DNA from 2 places in the Streptomyces sp. NPDC033216 genome. Region 1 is predicted to be linked to the other one. Evidence: riboswitches for the same ligand, from Rfam matches in the RefSeq annotation. Region 1 holds a riboswitch; the other holds the start of a gene.
What was found. A riboswitch is a leader RNA that binds a small molecule or an ion and turns the genes downstream of it on or off. The one in region 1 is predicted to bind S-adenosylmethionine.

Region 1 (9,574 bases):
CATCTGGATCGCGCTGTAGTGGACGAAAACATCCGCACCACCGTCGACCGCGATGAAGCCGTACCCCTTCTCCGCGTTGAACCACTTGACGGTGCCCTGAGCCATGCCTAACTCCCCTATTACTGGCCCTTGCACAGACCCGCACTTCGCGGATCCGGGTCAGACCTCACCCCCCAGTTGGTTGGGGGCGTGCGCCGGAACGCGTCGACCGCGGCCGAATGTATCTGTCCAACTGCCCTCTGCAACAGGTCAATCGGACGAGAAATCTGGACGCGAAGGCTCCGGGGAAGAGTGAGCATTCGTCCGAATTCAGGGCAAGTCGGGCCCCGCAAAGGTAATGAAAGGCGCAAAAGGCATGCACACTTTGGCTACTTCTCATCGTCCGCGCCGACGGGCCTCATATGCGACCGGCATGCAATGGGCGGCGCGTTCCCCAACTGTACCGCGCTCAACCACACTGAATTGCCCCCTCCGCTTCTCTCGCGGAGGAGGCAATTGGATGAACTCTCGGTAATTACCCTTACCGACGGTTACTACCGGCGGGTACGGAACACCGGTCAGCCGCCGGCCACGGCCGGGATGATGGAGACACCGGCGCCGTCCGGTGTCGCGGTGTCCAGCCCCTGCTCGAAACGGACGTCGTCGTCGTTGACGTACACGTTGACGAACCGGCGCAGCTTGCCCTGGTCGTCGAGGACGCGGGCGGCGATGCCGGTGTGGTTCTTCTCCAGGTCGGAGATGACCTCGCCGAGGGTGACGCCCTCGGCCGGGACCTCGGCCCTGCCACCGGTGTAGGTGCGCAGGATGGTGGGGATGCGGACGGTCACGCTCATGCGAGGCCAGCCTCTCGGAAGGAGTCCAGGTTCGGGCGGATGGTGGCGGTCAGGCCGGTGCCGGCCACCGCGTCGAGGGTCTTGAGGCCGTCCCCCGTGTTGAGGACGACGGTGGTCTTCGTCGGGTCGAGGAGACCGTTCTCGATCAGCTTCCTCGTCACACCCACGGTCACGCCACCCGCCGTCTCGGCGAAGATGCCCTCGGTCCGCGCCAGCAGCTTGATCGCGTCGACCACCTGTTCGTCGGTCACGTCCTCCACCGCGCCACCGGTGCGGCGCGCGATGTCCAGGACGTACGGCCCGTCCGCCGGGTTGCCGATGGCGAGGGACTTGGCGATGGTGTTCGGCTTCTGGGGCCGGACGACGTCGTGGCCGGCCTTGTAGGCGACGGACACCGGCGAGCAGCCCTCGGCCTGGGCGCCGAAGATCTTGTACGGCCTGTCCTCGACGAGACCGAGCTTGATCAGCTCCTGGAGCCCCTTGTCGATCTTCGTGAGCTGCGAGCCGGAGGCGATCGGCACGACGAGTTGCTCGGGCAGCCGCCAGCCGAGCTGCTCGCAGATCTCGTACGCCAGCGTCTTGGAGCCCTCGGCGTAGTAGGGCCGCAGGTTGACGTTGACGAAGCCCCAGCCTTCACCGGCCGGGTCGCCGATCAGCTCGGAGCAGAAGCGGTTCACGTCGTCGTAGTTGCCCTCGATGCCGACGAGTTCGCCGCCGTAGATCGCGGCCATGACGACCTTGCCCTGCTCCAGGTCGTGCGGGATGAACACGCAGGAGCGGAAGCCGGCGCGAGCGGCGGCGGCACCGACGGCACCGGCCAGGTTGCCCGTGGAGGAGCAGGAGAGGGTCGTGAAGCCGAAGGCGCGGGCGGCCTCGATGGCCTGGGCGACGACGCGGTCCTTGAAGGAGTGCGTCGGGTTGCCCGAGTCGTCCTTGACGAACAGCTTGCCGGCGTCGACACCCAGCTCGCGGGCGAGGTTGTCGGCCTGCACGAGCTTGGTCCAGCCGGGGTTGATGTTCGGCTTGTCCGCCACGTCGGCCGGGACGGGCAGCAGCGGCGCGTAGCGCCAGATGTTCGCGGGGCCCGCCTCGATGCGCTTGCGGAGCTCCTCGGTCTCATAGGACGAGAAGTCGTACGCGATCTCGAGCGGGCCGAAACACTCCTCGCAGGCGAAGACCGGACCGAGGGGCACGCGGTGTCCGCACTCGCGGCAGGAGAGCGCCGCGGCGGGTCCGAGATCGACGGAGTTCGTGGTGCTTGCAACTGTCTGCGCAGCCATGTGAGGCGAGGCCCTTTCTCCTCATCTTCCTCACGACGCATCTCGCCGTGAGACGGATTTGGCACCTTCCCTAGCCGGGAGCCTCGCCACGTCGACGTGACAGGACCAGCTGGAGGGTTGCCGGGGCTTCATCGGGCCGTATCCCTCTGCCCCTCTGGATGAGCGGTATGAAGTTGTGAACGGCGGCGACCTCGGACATGCGATGGTCATCCGCGTTGTTCAAGACTGTAACCGAAGGCCAGGACAGTTGAGATAGACGTCCGAACCGCGAGATGGATCACACCGTCACCCCCTGCGCACCGGGTGTGATCACGACAGTGAGGAGCCGCAGACCGTGCTGAAAGAAGCCGAAGCCTGGCTGGCCACCCGCTCCTGGTCCGTGACCGACCGCCCGCTGCACCGCGTCCTGGCCGCGAAACGCGCCTCGGGTCAGACGGTCTCCGTGGTGCTGCCCGCCCTCAACGAGGAGGAGACGGTCGGTGACATCGTCGCGATCGTCCGCCACGACCTGATGCAGCAGGTCCCGCTGGTCGACGAGATCGTCGTCGTCGACTCGGGCTCCACCGACCGTACCCACGAGGTCGCCGCGGCGGCCGGGGCGCGCGTCGTCCACCGGGACGAGATCCTGCCCCGGATACCCGCCGTCCCCGGCAAGGGCGAGGTGCTGTGGCGATCGTTGCTCGTCACGACCGGGGACATCGTCTGTTTCGTCGACGCGGACCTGAGGGAGTTCTCCTCCGACTTCGTCTCGGGGATCGTGGGCCCGCTGCTCACCGACCCCGGCGTGCATCTGGTCAAGGCCATGTACGACCGTCCGCTCGGCGGCGCGGCGGGCCAGGGCGGCCGGGTCACGGAACTCATGGCCCGCCCCCTGCTCAACATGCACTGGCCGCAGCTGGCCGGATTCGTGCAGCCGCTCGGCGGCGAGTACGCGGCCCGCCGCAGCCTGCTGGAACAGCTCCCGTTCCCGGTCGGCTACGGCGTGGAGCTGGGCATGCTCGTGGACGCCCTGCACCTGGTGGGCCTGGACGCCCTCGCCCAGGTCGACGTCGGCGTGCGCAAGCACCGCCACCAGGACGGGCAGGCGCTCGGCCGGATGGCGGCGGCGATCTACCGCACCGCCCAGCTCCGACTGGCCCGAGGGCACATGATCCGCCCGTCCCTCACCCAGTTCGAGCGGGGTGCGGACGGCTTCGAGCCGCGCACCTACTCCGTGGACACCGAGGAGCGCCCGCCGATGGCGGAGATCGCGGAGTACGCGGAACACAAGGTCGCCTAGGGCGGCCGAAGCGGCGTCCTCCGCCCGCGGGGCGGGCCCGGCGGGGCACAGGACGCCGATCGTGGGCCGGTCCGTCCGCCGTCTGCGCACTTCCGGCCGGCGGACACGGCGGGACACGCGCCGCCCACGGAACGCATCCGTACGTTTGAGCGTTTCCGGACCGGGCTAGGTTGTGGCGTATGGCTTTTACGCGTGGTGCTGTTGCTGAGGGTGCTCAGGTGCTGGTCGCTTCCAACCGCGGCCCGGTCTCCTACCAGGTGCGCGAGGACGGTTCGCTGCACGCCAAGCGGGGTGGCGGCGGACTGGTCTCGGGTCTGTCGGCGATCGGTCCGGACGCGGGCGCCCTGTGGGTGTGCTCGGCGCTCTCCGACGACGACCGCGAGGCGGTACGGCGCGGAGTCGGCGAGGACGGCGTGCGGATGCTCGACATCCCGGCCGACGTGCACGCCGACGCGTACAACGGCATCGCCAACTCCGTGCTCTGGTTCATCCACCACCTGCTGTACCAGACCCCGCTGGAGCCGGTGTTCGACGCGGAGTTCCGGCGCCAGTGGGCGTCGTACGAGTCGTACAACCGCGCGTTCGCGGAGGCGCTGGCCGAGGAGGCCGGGGAGGGCGCGGCGGTCCTGGTGCAGGACTACCACCTCTGCCTGGTGCCCGGCATGCTCCGCGAGCTGCGCCCCGACCTGCGCATCGGCCACTTCTCGCACACGCCGTGGGCCCCGGTGGACTACTTCGCGCTGCTCCCCACCGACATCCGCGCGCAACTGCTGCGCGGCATGCTCGGCGCGGACCGCCTGGGCTTCCTGACCCGGCGCTGGGCGGACGCGTTCGCTGCCTGCTGCACGGAGTTCGTGGGCGGCCTCGGCAGCACCGAGATCGGGGTGCACGGCCTGGGTGCCGACGCCGACTTCCTGCGCGCCCGCTCCCACGAGAGCGACGTCGAGGAGCGGATCGTCGCCCTCCGCGAGGAGATCGGCGAGGGCCGCAGGACCGTCGTGCGCGTCGACCGCACCGAGCTGTCGAAGAACATCGTGCGCGGTCTGCTGGCCTACCGCCAGCTCCTCGACGACCACCCCGAGTGGCGTGAGCGTGTCGTCCACGTGGCGTTCGCCTACCCCTCCCGTCAGGACCTCGCCGTCTACCGGGACTACACCGCCGAGGTGCAGCGGGTGGCGCGCGAGATCAACGAGCGGTACGGCACACCGGGCTGGACCCCGGTGGTCCTGCACGTCAAGGACGACTTCGCCCGCTCCCTGGCCGCGTACCGCCTCGCCGACGTGGCGCTGGTCAACCCGGTCCGGGACGGCATGAACCTGGTCGCCAAGGAGGTCCCGATCGTCTCCGACCAGGGCTGCGCGCTGGTGCTGTCACGCGAGGCGGGGGCGTACTGGGAGCTGGGCGAGGACGCGATCGTGGTGAACCCCTACGACGTCCTGGAGACCGCCCGCGCCCTGCACGAGGCGCTGACCATGCCGGCGGAGGAGCGGGCGGAGCGCGCCAAGAGGCTGACGGCGGCCGCGACCGCGCTGCCCCCGGCCCAGTGGTTCCTGGAGCAGCTGCGGGCCCTCCAGGCGGTCCAGCGAGGCTGAACGACCCGAGAGCGTCCGCGGCGGTCCCGCCACCCCGGGGGGACCGCGACCCCCGTCACGCCCGCCCCGGGCCGCTCACCGCAGCCGGCCCGAGAGCGCCCGCAGCAGTCCCACGACCCCTGCGGGACCGTCGACGACGAGGTCCGCGCGCTCCGACAGCTCGGTCACCTCGGAGCTTCCGCTGGCCACCAGCAGACCGGGAACACCGTCGGAGCGGAGTTTCTCGACGGCGGCGAAGGCGGGCAGGTCACCGAGGTCGTCGCCGGCGTAGAGGACCGTCTCGGCGCCGATCTCGCGCACGTACTCCGTCAGGGCCACGCCCTTGTCCACGCCCGGTGGCCGCAGCTCCAGCACCATCCGGCCGGGCTCGACGATCAGTCCGTGCCGGGCGGCGAGGTCGGCGAGCGGCCGGCGCAGCGCCTCGAACGCGGCCTGCGGGTCCTCCGCCCGGCGCGTGTGCACGGCGACGGCCCGCCCCTTCTCCTCGACCCAGGTCCCGCGCCATGCCCCGGCCGCCTCCAGCACGCCGGGCAACTCGGCCCGCACCGCCGCGACACCGGGGTGCGCGGCGGGCGCGGAGACGGTCCCGGTCCGGGCCTCCCACCGTTCGGCCCCGTAATGCCCGAGCACCGTGAGCCGCTCCAGCCCGGGCACCCCGGCGAATCCGCCGTTGCGCACGGCCACCGCGGCGGGTCGCCCGGTCACCACGGCGACGGAGGCCACCTTCGGCGCCAGCTCCGCGAGCACGGGGAGAGCGTCCGGATGCGCCCGCGCGTCCTCCGGGTTCTCCACGATCGGCGCGAGCGTCCCGTCGAAGTCGAGCCCGACGAGGGTGCTGCGCGGCGTGGCGAGAATCGCGGCGAGCGCCTCGCGGCCGTGGGGGGTGAGGGGGGTGGGGAGGGAGGAGTGGGAGTCCGGGGAGTGCGTCTCTTTGGTGCCCATACCGCCTGACGATAGCCAAGAGCGGTACCACTCGGCCCGTCCGGGGGCACCCCCTCCGGGAGACCTCAAGGCGAGGCCCCTTCAGGGCACGGTCCCGTCCCCCGGCCCCCAGAGGAAGGGCCCGGGCCACGGGATCCCACCGCCCGTCCGCACGGGCTCAGCGTTCCGCCCGGCGCGCCTCCCGCACCCGGCGGAGCCGGTTGACCGTCACCGGATCGTGCGCCAGTGCCCTCGCGTCGTCCAGCAGCGCGTTCAGCAGCTGGTAGTACCGCACCGGCGACAGATCCAGCTCCTCACGGATCGCCCGTTCCTTCGCGCCGGGCCCCGAGAACCCACGCCGCTCGAGGGCGAGGATGTCCCGCTCCCTCGCCCCGAGCCCCTCGTCATCCGCTGCCCGCTCCATGCCCGCACGGTAGCGCAGCGGACCGACCGTGACCCGGCTCAGCCGGCGGAGCCGGGTCGGCCGTGATCCGGCTCAGCCGGCGGAGCCGCTCTCCACGGTCGTGGCCGTCGTCTGGAGCTGGCCGAGGACATCGGCCGGACTGGCACCGGGCTGCACGGCCTGCCCGATCCGCTTCTTCACGTCCGCGCTGACCGCCGCCCAGGAGGTGCGCCCCACCGGGTACAGCTCGGACACCGGCAACTGGTCGAGGAACGGCTTGAGGTCGGCGTCCTGGGAGGCGGCGGTCATGGTCTGGGAGGCGGAGTTGGTGACGGGCAGCAGGTCGTACTCGCGGGAGAAGTCGAGGACGTTCTCCTCGCTGTAGACGAAGTTCAGGAAGTCCTTGATCTGCTCGGCGTGGCCGTTCTGCCTGAAGGCGGTCATCCAGTCGGCGACACCCATGGAGACCTTGGTCGGCCCGTCGACGCCGGGCATGGGGACCATGCCGACCTTGACGCCCTTCTTCTGGGCCGTCTTCATCAGCGAGGGGTGCCCGTTGAGCATGCCGACCTGCCCGGCGGCGAACGCGGCGAACGCGTCGGCCCGGTTGAGCTTGCCCGGCGCCACCGGCCCGGTGAGGTCCTTGCCGACCAGCTCGTTCTTCAGCCAGGTGAAGGTGTGGACGTTCTCGGTGGAGTCGAGGCTGTAGCCGGTGGCGCTCTGGGTGTAGCCGCCCCCGCCGCTGAGCAGCCACTGCATGGTCTCGGCCTGCGCCTCCTCGGGGCCGAGGGGCAGGGCGTACGGGTACTTCACGCCGTCGGCCTTCAGCGCCTCCGCGTCCTCGGCCAGCTCCGCCCAGGTGGTGGGCGCGGTGATGCCGGCCTTGGCGAAGAGGGTCTTGTTGTAGAACAGCAGTCGCGTGGAGGAGGCGAACGGCATGCCGTACTGCACGCCATGCACCTCGCCCGCGTCGGCGAGCTGCGGCACGAAATCGGCCTGGACCGGGATCGAGAGGACGTCGCCCGCCTCGTAGAGGAGGTCCTCGGCGGCGTAGTCGGCGTAGGCGCCGATCTGCGCCATGTCGGGGGCCCTGCCGTCGTCGACCAGCTTCTTGACCTCGCGGTCGACGTCGTTCCAGGAGTGGACGGTGACCTCGACCGTGACGCCGGGGTGGTCCTTCTCGTAGGCGTCGACCAGGTCTTCCCAGTACTTCTTCGAGCTGTTGGCGCTGCTGTCGCCGTAGTCGGCCGCCACGAGTCTCAGGGTGACGTCGTCGGAGCCACCGGTGACCCCGCAGCCGGCGAGGACCGCCGTGACGCTCAGGGCGGTTGCCACCGCGATCGTTCCGGACTTCGCTGCCCGCCGCTGCACTGTGTTCTCCCGCTCCCCTGGTGGCCGTGCCGTGTGCACACACAACCCGCACATAAATGCTCGGACCAATGAACCCGTTATTCGGATCAAGGTCTACACCACGCAAGTGGACTAGACCTCTTGCGGGTCCGCGGGCCACACTGTTCCCGTGAGACATGTCATCGCCCTCGATGTGGGCGGCACCGGGATGAAGGCCGCCCTCGTCGGGGCGGACGGCACGCTGCTGCACCGGGCCCGCCGGGCCACCGGCCGCGAGCGCGGCCCCGACGAGGTCGTCGCCGGCATCCTCGACTTCGCCGCCGAGCTGCGCGCCTACGGCGTCGAGCACCTCGGCGGGAGCGCGGCCGCTGCGGGAGTCGCGGTCCCCGGCATCGTCGACGAGGCCAACGGCGTCGCCGTCTACGCCGCCAACCTCGGCTGGCGCGACGTCGACCTGCGCCGGCTGCTCACCGGCCGGCTCGGCGGCATCCCGGTGGCCCTCGGCCATGACGTCCGCACCGGTGGACTCGCGGAGGGGCGCATCGGCGCAGGTCAGGGCGCCGACCGCTTCCTCTTCGTGGCCCTCGGCACGGGCATCGCCGGAGCCATCGGCGTGGACGGCCGGGTGGAAGCGGGCGCGCACGGCTTCGCGGGCGAGATCGGCCACATCGTCGTACGTCCCGGCGGCACACCCTGTCCCTGCGGACAGCACGGCTGTCTGGAGCGCTTCGCGTCGGCGGCGGCGGTCAGCGAGGCATGGGCGGCGGCCTGCGGGGATCCGGAGGCGGACGCCGCGGACTGCGCGAAGGCCGTCACGTCCGGAGACCCGAACGCCGTCCGGATCTGGCAGCGGGCGGTCGACGCGCTCGCCGACGGCCTGGTCACCGCCCTCACCCTGCTGGACCCCCGCACCCTCATCATCGGTGGCGGCCTGGCCGAGGCGGGGGAAACCTTGTTCACACCGCTACGGGACGCCGTCCGCCGGCGGGTCACCTTCCAGAGACTCCCGCACATCGTCCCGGCGGCACTGGGCGACACCGCCGGATGCCGGGGCGCGGGACTACTGGCCTGGGATCTGCTCGAATCCACCGACCGCACGGAGGTATCGACCTGATGGCCACCCCCCCAGGGGCGCGGGACGCCACATCACGCGGCTCCGCCGCGTGGGCGCGACAAGCCACGACGCACCCGCAGCCCGCGACCGGCGCACCCAGGCAGACGCTGGTCGGCGCCCGGGTCGTCATGCCGACCGGCACGATCGCCGACGGCCGGGTGACCATCGACGGCACCCGGATCGCCCCCGAAGCCCCGCAGGGGACCGCCCGGGTGATCGACGTGACGAACCACTGGCTGGTCCCCGGCTTCGTCGACCTGCACAACCACGGCGGCGGCGGAGCCTCCTTCTCCGGCACCGCCGAAGACGTGCGGAAGGCGATCCTCACGCACCGCCGCCACGGCACCACCACCCTTGTCGCGTCCACCGTCACCGACGACATGGACGTCCTGGTCCGCCAGGCTGGCCTGCTCAGTGAGCTGGCCGAGCAGGGCGACCTGGCCGGTATCCACTTCGAGGGCCCGTTCATCTCGCCGTGCCGCAAGGGCGCGCACTCGGAGGGGCTGCTGCGTGACCCGGATCCGGCGGAGGTGCGCAAGCTGATCGACGCGGCGCGCGGCAGGGCGAAGATGCTCACGCTGGCGACCGAGCTGCCGGGCGGCATCGACTCCGTACGGCTGCTGGTCGAGCACGGGGTGATCGCAGCGGTCGGCCACACGGACGCCACCTACGAGCAGACGGTGGAGGCGATCGAGGCGGGCGCGACGGTCGCCACGCACCTCTTCAACGCGATGCCGCCGCTCGGGCACCGCGCGCCGGGCCCGATCGCCGCGCTGTTGGAGGACGAGCGGGTGACGGTCGA
Region 2 (9,574 bases), on a different contig from region 1:
TGCCTCGGCCTCCAGCGCCGCGACAAGGACAAGGTGCTGCACGGTCGTGAGACCGGCACCATCAAGCGTCTGCCGCACGGTGAGTTCATCGAGGTGCACGAGCCGCTCAGCCAGGAGGCGCTCTACACGCTCACCTCGCACGAGCAGTACAAGCCCGCCGAGATCGGCCCTACGGTCGACGAGAACGGCGTCGAGCGCAAGGTGAAGCGCACCGAGAAGGTCCGCGCCAAGCTGAGCAAGGCGTACTACGGCGAGGAGAGCCAGATCCCCAAGCCGACCGTCGAGGAGTACAAGGAGATCACGAGCGGCCACGGCCACCACTGATCACTGCGTCGCCACGCAACGCGAAGGGCCCCGTCCGGTGCACGGACGGGGCCCTTCGCCCTGTCCGGGGCTGGATAGGGTGGTCCTGTCGAGACGCGCGTCCCGTGGAGCGGGACCACACTGACCCAGGAGCGGCTTATGAGCGCTGTGACCCCCGCCGGAGGCGACACCGCGGCGGACCGTTCCTGGCCCGACGTGCTGAACGCCCTGCTGTACGGCCGTGACCAGAGCGCCGACGCCACGGCGTGGGCGATGGACCGGATCATGCGCGGCGAGGCCACCGACGCCCAGATCGCCGGGTTCGTGGTGGCGCTGCGCGCCAAGGGCGAGACCGTCGAGGAGATCAACGGGCTCGTCCGCGCGATGTACGAGCACGCGAACGTGATCGAGGTGCCCGGTCCGGCCGTCGACATCGTCGGCACGGGCGGCGACGGCGCGAAGACGGTCAACATCTCGACGATGTCCTCGATCGTCGTGGCCGGCACGGGCGTGAAGGTCGTCAAGCACGGAAACCGGGCCGCGTCCTCCGCGTCCGGCGCCTCGGACGTCCTGGAGAAGCTCGGCGTCCGCCTCGACCTGACCCCGCAACGGGTGGCCGAGGTCGCCGAGGAGGCCGGCATCACCTTCTGCTTCGCGGTCAGGTTCCATCCGGCGCTGCGTCACGCCGGCGCCGCCCGCGGCCAGTTGGGCATCCGCACGGTGTTCAACCTGCTCGGCCCGCTGACCAACCCGGCCAAGGTCCGGGCCCAGGCGGTCGGCGTCGCGGACGCGCGCATGGCGCCGATCGTCGCCGGCGTCTTCGCCGAGCGCGGCAACTCCTCGCTGGTGTTCCGCGGTGACGACGGCCTCGACGAGCTGACGACCACCTCCACCTCCCGCGTCTGGGTCGTCCGCGACGGCAAGGTGACGGAGGAGTCCTTCGACCCGCGGGACGTCGGCCTCGACCTCGTTCCCGTCGAGGCCCTGCGGGGTGCCGACGCCTCCTACAACGCGGAGGTGGCGCGCGCGCTGCTGGACGGCGCGACGGGCCCGGTCCGGGACGCCGTCCTGCTGAACTCGGCGGCCGCCCTGGTCGCCCTGGAACCGACCGCGGCGTCGCTCACCGAGCAGATCCGGGCGGGCATGGCCAGGGCCGCGGAGTCCCTCGACTCGGGGGCGGCGAAGCGGACGCTGGAACGTTGGGCGGCCGCCACCCACGCCTGACCGCCCGTACGGTGCGACGCGGGGCGCGGTCCATCATCCGGACTGCGCCTTGCGCGCGGATGATCGTATGGCAAAATGCTCTACCAGGTCATGAGCGACAGTCATGAGGCCCCGGCCGACTGTCCGGCAACCCTCCGTCCGTGGCGGGGTGCCCCGGGTGAAGACCAGGCTGTGGACAGAAAGGTCCACGGCAAGCGCGGACCCCTCGCCACACCAGGGGTCCTGGTCGTCGAGGAGTCTTCCGTGAGCAAGCGAATGCGATAGGGCCGCAGAGCCCCGCCTCCGCACATCCCTGTTCAGCCATTCCCGCGCTCGAGCCACGGCCGCTCGCGCGGCGAGTCCGCCTGCCTCCACGGGAGTTCAGCCATGTCCGTCTCCACCGCTGCCGCCGTCCACGCCATTTGTGCCCCGCTGCCCGTTCTCGGGCGGGATGTGACCGTCCCGCTCGTCACCGGCGGCGAAGTCAGCTACGCGGCCCTCGACTACGCCGCCAGCGCCCCCGCCCTCCAGCGGGTCTGGGACGACGTGGCCGCCTACGCCCCCTACTACGGCAGCGTCCACCGCGGCGCCGGATACCTCTCCCAGCTCTCCACCGACCTCTTCGAGAACGCCCGCCGGACGGTCGCCGACTTCCTCGACTGCCGTCCCGACGACCAGCTGGTGTTCACCCGCTCCACCACCGACTCCCTGAACCTCCTCGCCGCCGCCCTCCCCTCCGGCTGCCAGGTCTTCGTCTTCGAGACGGAGCACCACGCCTCGCTGTTGCCCTGGAAGGACGCGCGGGTCACCTACCTCGACGCCCCGCGCACCCCGCGCCAGGCCGTCGCCACCCTGGAGCGGGCCCTCGCCGCCCGCGACCCGCGGGGCCCGGCGCTGGTCTGCGTCACCGGCGCCTCCAACGTCACCGGCGAGCTGTGGCCGGTACGCGAACTGGCCGCCGCGGCCCACGCGCACGGCGCCCGGATCGTCCTGGACGCCGCCCAGCTCGCCCCGCACCACCCGGTGTCCGTCCGTGACCTCGACGTCGACTGGGTCGCCTTCTCCGGCCACAAGCTGTACGCCCCCTTCGGGTCCGGCGTCCTGGCCGGCCGCGCGGACTGGCTGCGGGCGGCCGAGCCGTACCTCGCCGGCGGCGGCGCCAGCCGCAAGGTCGCCCGGCGCCAGGACGGGGGAGTGGACGTGGAGTGGCACGAGAGCGCCGCCCGGCACGAGGCGGGTTCCCCGAACGTCATCGGCGCCTACTCCATCGCCTCCGCCTGCAAGGCGCTCACCGAGGCGGGCTTCGACACGCTGGTGGCCCGCGAGCAGTACCTCGTCGAGAAGGTCCGCGCGGGCCTCGCAGAGGTCCGCGAGGTGCGGATCCTGTCCCTCTTCGGCGACGACGCGCCCCGGGTCGGCGTGATCTCGTTCGTCGTGGACGGCTGGAACAGCTCCCACTTCGCCGCCGCGCTCTCCGCCGAGTACGGCATCGGCGTCCGCGACGGCCTCTTCTGCGCCCACCCCCTGGTCCGCACCCTCCTGGGCGGCGACCCACAGGCCCAGGGCGAGTGCGGAGCTCCGGAGGCGGCCCCCGGCGAGAAGTCCCTCAACGCGATCCGCGTGAGCTTCGGCGCGGGCACTCCCGACGAGCACGTCGACCGCTTCGTGACGGCGGTGGGGGAGCTGGTGGCCGAGGGCGCGAAGTGGCGCTACCGCACGGAGGACGGCCGCTGCGTCCCGGTGGTGTAGGCGGCCGTTCGCGCCGGAGGCGGGTTCGGACGGTCAGGAGTCCAGACCGATCGCGAACGCCGCCTCCAGGTCGTGCTGCGAGTACGTGCGGAAAGCGACGTGCGTGTCCGTCACCTCCACGCCCGGGATCTTGCTGATCCGCCCCGGGATGACCTCGGCGAGATCCTCGTGCTGGCGCACCCGCACCATGGCGATCAGGTCGTAGGTCCCGGTCACGGAGAACACCTCGCTCACGGATTCCAGCGAAGCGATCGACTCCGCGATCTCGGGGATCCGGTCCACGCTGGTCTTGATGAGGACGATCGCGGTGATCACGGCTGGTTCTCTCCCTCGGGGGCCGGAGCTGGGCTGCTGTTCACTCTAGTGGGCCGGGTGAACCGGGCCCACGCGTAGACGAAGCCCAGTCCGAAGCCCAGCAGGTGTGCCAGGTACGCCACACCCGGCCCCGGCCCCGCCCGCCCCGCCGCCACCCATTGCAGCGCCGCCCAGAAGGGCAGCACGACCCAGGCCGGGAAGCGCAGCGGCAGGAAGAAGAGGAACGGCAGGAGACTGGTGACGCGGGCCCGGGGGAACAGGTACAGGAACGCGCCGAGGACCGCCGAGATCGCCCCGGAGGCGCCGACCAGGGACTGCTCGGAGTCGGCGTTGACGGCGGCGTAACCGAGCAGTGCCAGCGCGCCGCAGCCGAGGTAGAAGAGCGTGAACTCGACGCGGCCCATGCGGCGCTCGGTCATCGCCCCGAAGACGTGGAGGAAGAGCATGTTGCCCAACAGGTGCACCCAGCTGCCGTGGACGAACAGGGCGGTGAGGGGTGTGAGGGCGGCGCCGGTCGTACCCTCGAACAGGTCTGCGGGGATCACGCCCCACCGGCGGAAATAGGCGCGCTGCGCCAGTGCCGCCTCCTCGCCGGTGCCGTACACCGGGTCGAGGCCCGAGGCCGGACCGATCACGAAGACCAGGCAGCACACGGCCATCAGTGCGTACGTCACCGGCGCCGCGGGGTGTCGGACGGCTCGGCCGAGAGGCCTGCTCCAGTGGCTGATCATGGCTACAGAGCATGACGTAACGGGACGTACCATGCCGGACCGCCTCGCCGCCGTGGACGGACGGGCGGCGAGTACCCGCCAGGCCGTAGGGTTGCGAGCCACATGCTCCGGGGAGCGTCGAGCGCGCCCCGGTCCCGGAAGACGGACACTAGAAGGAAGCGGACGGTCACGATGACGGTTCCCCTGCCGACCGCCACGACGCGGTGGCGCTGCACTCTCTGCGGCAACCTCACGCGGTTCGACGTGACGCGCTCGTCGAAGGTCGTCGAGTACGTCCACCTCGATCTCGCCGGTGAGGCGAAGGTGGAGGAGCGCGAGGTGGTCAGTGAGACCATCGAGTCGGTGAGGTGCCGTTGGTGCAACGCCGTGGATCAGGTGGAACTGGTGGACAGGCCGGGTGCCGGCTCCTGAGGGAGCTGGCCCCGCACAGGTAGTGGGGTGTGACGGATGGTGGAGACCACGGGCGGGGGGCCGGGCGACGGCGCCGCCGAGGTGCTCGACCGTCCGCTGCCCGACGGCGTACGACGCCGGGTCGTGCAGATCGTCTCGGACGGTTTCGGCGGCCTGACCGTCGCCGAACTGCCCGGCCAGTTGCGGCAGTACGCCCGGTTCGCCCCGAACCGGCGAGCCAAGTTCGCGGGCAACGCGATGGCGGCCGCCCTGGAGACCGATCCGCTGTTCCGGCAGCGCATCGCCGAGAAGTTCAGAGAGGCCCAGCCGGAACTGGCCGGTGCCCTGGACTCCGGCTCGCCGCCCCCGGCCGCGGACCCGCTCGACGTGGCGGCCGCGGCCTACGTACTGCGCCCCACCGGCTGGGTGAAGCTGGTCACCGCTGCCGGCGAGGAAGCCCAGCGGGCGGACGCCGAGCGGGCCGGCGAGGAGAGCCGGGCGGAGCTGGAGCGGCTGCGCGAACAGCTCGCCGAGGCCCGCGAGCTGACCCGGACCGAGACCGAGCGGCTGCGCGGCGAACTGGACGCGGCGAGGCGGGAGGGCGAGTCGCTGCATCGCAAACTGCGGTCGGCCCTCAACGACGTCAAGCGCGGTGAGGCCGCGCTGCGCAAGCTCCAGGGCGAGATGGACGCCGTACGGAGCGAGGGGCAGGCGCAGGTGTCCGCGGCCGAGAGCGAGTCACGGCGGTTGAAGGCGCGGCTCGGCGAGGCGGAGGCCGCGCTGGAGGCCACCCGGCGGGCGGCCCGCGAGGGGCGCAGCGTCGAGGACATGCGGGTGCGGCTGCTGTTGGACACCCTGCTGGAATCGGCCCAAGGGCTGCGCAGGGAACTGGCGTTGCCGCCGGTGTCGGTGCGTCCGGCGGAGACCGTGGACGCGGTGGAGCCCGGCCGGATGACTCCGAAGGACATCGCCGCCCGAGCCCTGTCCGAGAACGACCCGGCGATCCTGGACCAGTTGCTCGCGTTGCCGCAGGCGCATCTCGTCGTCGACGGCTACAACGTCACCAAGACCGGCTATCCGCAGATGCCGTTGGAGAAGCAGAGGTTGCGGCTGCTCGGGCAGCTCTCGGCCCTCGCCGCGCAGACCGGCGCCGAGGTCACCTGTGTCTTCGACGGAGCCGAGCTGGTCGCGCCGGTGCTGCTGGCCCCGCCGCGCGGGGTGCGGGTGCTGTTCTCCAAGCCGGGGATCACCGCCGACGAGCTGATCCGCCAGCTGGTGCGGGCCGAGCCGCCCGGCCGGCCCGTCATCGTCGCCTCGACGGACCGTGAGGTGGCCGACGGGGTGGCCAGGGCGGGGGCCCGACCTGTCGCTTCTGCGGTGCTCCTGAAGCGCCTGGCCTGAAGGTCAACGTAAAGGGTCAATGCCCGAATTGACGCAAACGTCACGCAACGTAGCGTCAATCCCGCGTCACTGCATGTGGGTTGTGTGTAATAAATGCAGTGCGTCACCGACTTTTTCGGCTCCAGGATTTGAAGTGATCACAAGAAGGTCACTAGGGTCTGCCTTCGAACCTCCGCACGAGTGATCACTCACAAGAAGGAGCTCGCTCTCCGTGGCGTCCCACCGTCGACCCAAGCAGCCGAGTCGCACGCGCGTGACCGTGCTGACCACCGCGGCCGCCGCCGCTGTCGCCCTGAGCTCGCAGGCCGCCAACGCCGCTCCGAGCGAGAAGCCCAGCAAGGACGAGGTCAAGTCCAAGGTCGACAAGCTCTACGAAGACGCGGAGCAGGCCACCGAGAAGTACAACGGGGCCAAGGAGAAGCAGGAGAAGCTCCAGAAGGAGATCTCCACGATCCAGGACAACGTCGCCCGCGGCCAGGACGAGCTGAACGAGCTGCGTGAGTCCATAGGCCTGGCGGCGGCGGCCCAGTACCGCTCCGGCAGCATCGACTCCTCCCTCCAGTTGTTCCTGTCCTCGGACCCGGACGACTACCTCGACAAGGCGTCCACCGCCGACCAGTTGAGCGCCCAGCAGGTCGAGTCGCTGAGGAAGATCCAGGAGAAGCAGCGCGAGCTGGCCCAGGATCGCGCGGAGGCCTCCGACAAGCTCAAGGACCTCGCCTCCACCCGCACCGAACTGGGCAAGAAGAAGAAGGAAGTCCAGGGCAAGCTCGCCGAGGCGCAGAAGCTCCTCAACACGCTCACGGCCAAGGAGAAGGCCGACCTGGCCGCCGACGACGCCCGCGCCAGCCGCGACGCCGGCGAGCGGGTCGACCTCGGCAACACCGGCCCCGCCTCCGGCCGCGCCATGGCCGCCTTCCAGGCCGCCCAGAGCAAGATCGGTTCGCCCTACGTCTACGGCGCCACCGGCCCGTCCTCCTTCGACTGCTCCGGCCTGACCTCCTGGGCGTACGCCCAGGCCGGCGTCGGTATCCCGCGCACCTCGCAGGCCCAGGCCAACGCCGGCACGCGCATCTACTCCCAGTCCGACCTCAAGGTCGGCGACCTGGTCATCTTCTACGGCGACCAGCACCACGTCGGCTTCTACGCGGGCAACGGCCAGGTGCTGCACGCCCCGCGCACCGGCACGGTCGTGCGCTACGAGTCCATCAACAACATGCCGTTCCAGTTCGGCGTCCGGATCTGAGCATCCGGGATCGCGACACAGTGACGCCCGAACGGGCGAATCACCGCGACGCGAACTGACCCCACACCCCGCCCATGACCTGCGTCAGAGGCGGGGTGTCACGTTGTGTGGCCGCAGAGGTTCTTTGGTGGGCCCCCCGTCACGGGGCTACTGTCTGCCGCGTTTCCCCGGTACTCGTGCCGGGGACGGTCTCTGTCCGCCAGTGGAAGGAGCGCGGCTTCCCGTGGGGTCCCATCGCCGCCTTGCACCGTCCGGGTTCGACAGGGGCGCCCTGTGCGTCCTGTCCGCCGCCGCAGCCGCCCTCGGCGCCGTCTCCACCACCGTGCCGGCCACGGCCGCCCCGCACGAGGACGCCCGGACCGAGGTGGACCGGCTCTACGAGGCCGCCGAGAAGGCCACCGAGGCCTTCAACGAGGCCGGGGAGCGGGCCGGTGTCCTGCGCCGGCAGGTCGGCGACTCCCAGGACCGGATCGCCCGCAAGCAGGAGCGCGTCAACGGGCTGCGTGAGCAGCTCGGCGCCCTGGCCGGCGCCCAGTACCGCTCCGGTGGCCTCGACCCGTCCCTGGCGCTCCTGTTCTCCGACGACCCGGCCGACTACCTCGACAAGGCCTCCGTCCTCGACCGCATCACCACCCACCAGGCCGGTGAGCTGAAGGACCTCCAGGACGCCCTGCGCGAACTCGCCCAGGAGCGCGCGGAGGCCACCCGCAAGCTGGGGGAGCTGGAGAAGAGTCGCGTGGCCGCCGAGAAGCACAAACGGACCGTCGAGCGGAAGCTCGCCCGGGCCCGGCAACTGCTGAACTCCCTGCCGTCCGCCGAGCGTGCCGCCTACGACCGGGCCTCCCGGTCCGGCCGCTCCGACCTCCCCGCCCCCGGCGGCGCCGTCGCCTCGGGCCGTGCCGCCACCGCCCTGGCCGCCGCCCGCTCCGCGCTCGGCAGGCCGTACGTGTGGGGCGCCAACGGCCCCACCGGCTTCGACTGCTCGGGCCTGGTGCAGTGGTCGTACGCGCAGGCCGGGATCTCCCTGCCGCGGACCTCGCAGGCCCAGGCGCACGCCGGGCGGCGGGTCCCGCTCTCCCAGGCGCGGCCCGGCGACATCGTCACCTACCGCTCCGACGCCAGTCATGTCGGCATGTACGCGGGCAACGGCCAGGTCATCCATGCCCCCTACCCCGGCGCACCCGTGCGTTACGACCCGGTCGGGATGATGCCGGTGTCGTCGGTGACAAGGCCCTGACGGGGGTGTGCGGCGGACGCCGGACGGGTTCCGCCCGGGGCGACTCGCCGTACGATCGGGGGGATGGCTGGTCGCAGGCGGGCGCGCGGATCCGGAGTCGTGGGGCTCGCGGTGCTGCTGCTCGCCCTGCTCGTGGGCTGCGGCGGGCGGCCCGCCACGGACACCGCCAGGGCCGAGGTGCAGCGGGTGCTGGACCGGCGGGCCGCCGCCGTCCTCGCCCATGACGCCGCCGCCTACGCCACCACCGGGGACCCCGCCGGATACACCCGGCTGCGGGCCGTGCCGCTGGCCGCCTGGTCCTACCGGGTCACCGACGTGCGGCCCGGCGGCGACGAGGCAGCGGCCGACGCGGAGCTGAGCTACCGCATCGAGGGCCACGACAGGGCTCCGGTGACGGTGGCACGCGCTCTGCGGCTGACCCGGGACGGGGCCGGGCGGTGGGCCGTGGTCTCCGAGAAGCCCGCGCGCGAGGCCGGCCAGCAGCTCTGGGACCAGGGCGCGGTCACCGTCGTCCGGGGCGCGCACAGTCTCGTTCTCGGCGTCGGCCACTCCGGCGAGCTGCTGCGGAGCTTCGCCGGGCTCGCCGACCGGGCCGTCCCCGCGGTCTCGCAGGCGTGGGGCACCGACTGGGCCCGGCGGGTCGTCGTCCTCGTACCGAAGTCGCTGGAGGGCATGGCGGCGCTGCTCGGCTCGCCCGCCTCCTCGTACCGGGGGATCGCCGCGGTCACCACGGGGGAGACGGGCGGCGGGCCGGACGCGCCGGCGGACCGGGTCATCGTCAACCCGGACGCCTACGCCATGCTCGGCCCGGTGGGCCGGCAGGTGGTCCTCACCCACGAGACCACGCACGTCGCCACCCGGGCCGACACCAACGAGGCGACGCCGCTGTGGCTGTCCGAGGGGTATGCCGACTGGGTCGGCTACCGCGGCACCGGACGCACCCCGGACGAGGCCGCCCCCGAGCTGCGCAAGGCCGTCCGGGAGGGCCAGGTGCCGGAC

Region 2: another riboswitch for S-adenosylmethionine. It lies ahead of ACZ5Y0_RS25590 (aminotransferase class V-fold PLP-dependent enzyme); the one in region 1 lies ahead of thrC (threonine synthase).

The regions. Positions count from the first base shown of each region.
Region 1 covers NZ_JBVIQK010000005.1:60,473-70,046, reverse strand. The annotation lists gene ACZ5Y0_RS12065 (cold-shock protein) at 1-105, opposite strand, end outside; gene ACZ5Y0_RS12060 (MoaD/ThiS family protein) at 558-833, opposite strand; gene thrC (threonine synthase) at 830-2,113, opposite strand; SAM riboswitch class I at 2,132-2,278, opposite strand; gene ACZ5Y0_RS12050 (glucosyl-3-phosphoglycerate synthase) at 2,448-3,392, shown strand; gene ACZ5Y0_RS12045 (alpha,alpha-trehalose-phosphate synthase (UDP-forming)) at 3,572-4,984, shown strand; gene otsB (trehalose-phosphatase) at 5,060-5,926, opposite strand; gene ACZ5Y0_RS12035 (DUF3263 domain-containing protein) at 6,084-6,329, opposite strand; gene ACZ5Y0_RS12030 (extracellular solute-binding protein) at 6,402-7,679, opposite strand; gene ACZ5Y0_RS12025 (ROK family protein) at 7,828-8,772, shown strand; gene nagA (N-acetylglucosamine-6-phosphate deacetylase) at 8,901-9,574, shown strand, end outside.
Region 2 covers NZ_JBVIQK010000016.1:6,768-16,341, forward strand. The annotation lists gene qcrB (cytochrome bc1 complex cytochrome b subunit) at 1-324, shown strand, start outside; gene trpD (anthranilate phosphoribosyltransferase) at 463-1,527, shown strand; SAM riboswitch class IV at 1,614-1,730, shown strand; gene ACZ5Y0_RS25590 (aminotransferase class V-fold PLP-dependent enzyme) at 1,894-3,255, shown strand; gene ACZ5Y0_RS25595 (Lrp/AsnC family transcriptional regulator) at 3,289-3,570, opposite strand; gene ACZ5Y0_RS25600 (rhomboid family intramembrane serine protease) at 3,567-4,301, opposite strand; gene ACZ5Y0_RS25605 (hypothetical protein) at 4,473-4,712, shown strand; gene ACZ5Y0_RS25610 (NYN domain-containing protein) at 4,749-6,092, shown strand; gene ACZ5Y0_RS25615 (C40 family peptidase) at 6,304-7,338, shown strand; gene ACZ5Y0_RS25620 (C40 family peptidase) at 7,562-8,575, shown strand; gene ACZ5Y0_RS25625 (hypothetical protein) at 8,639-9,574, shown strand, end outside.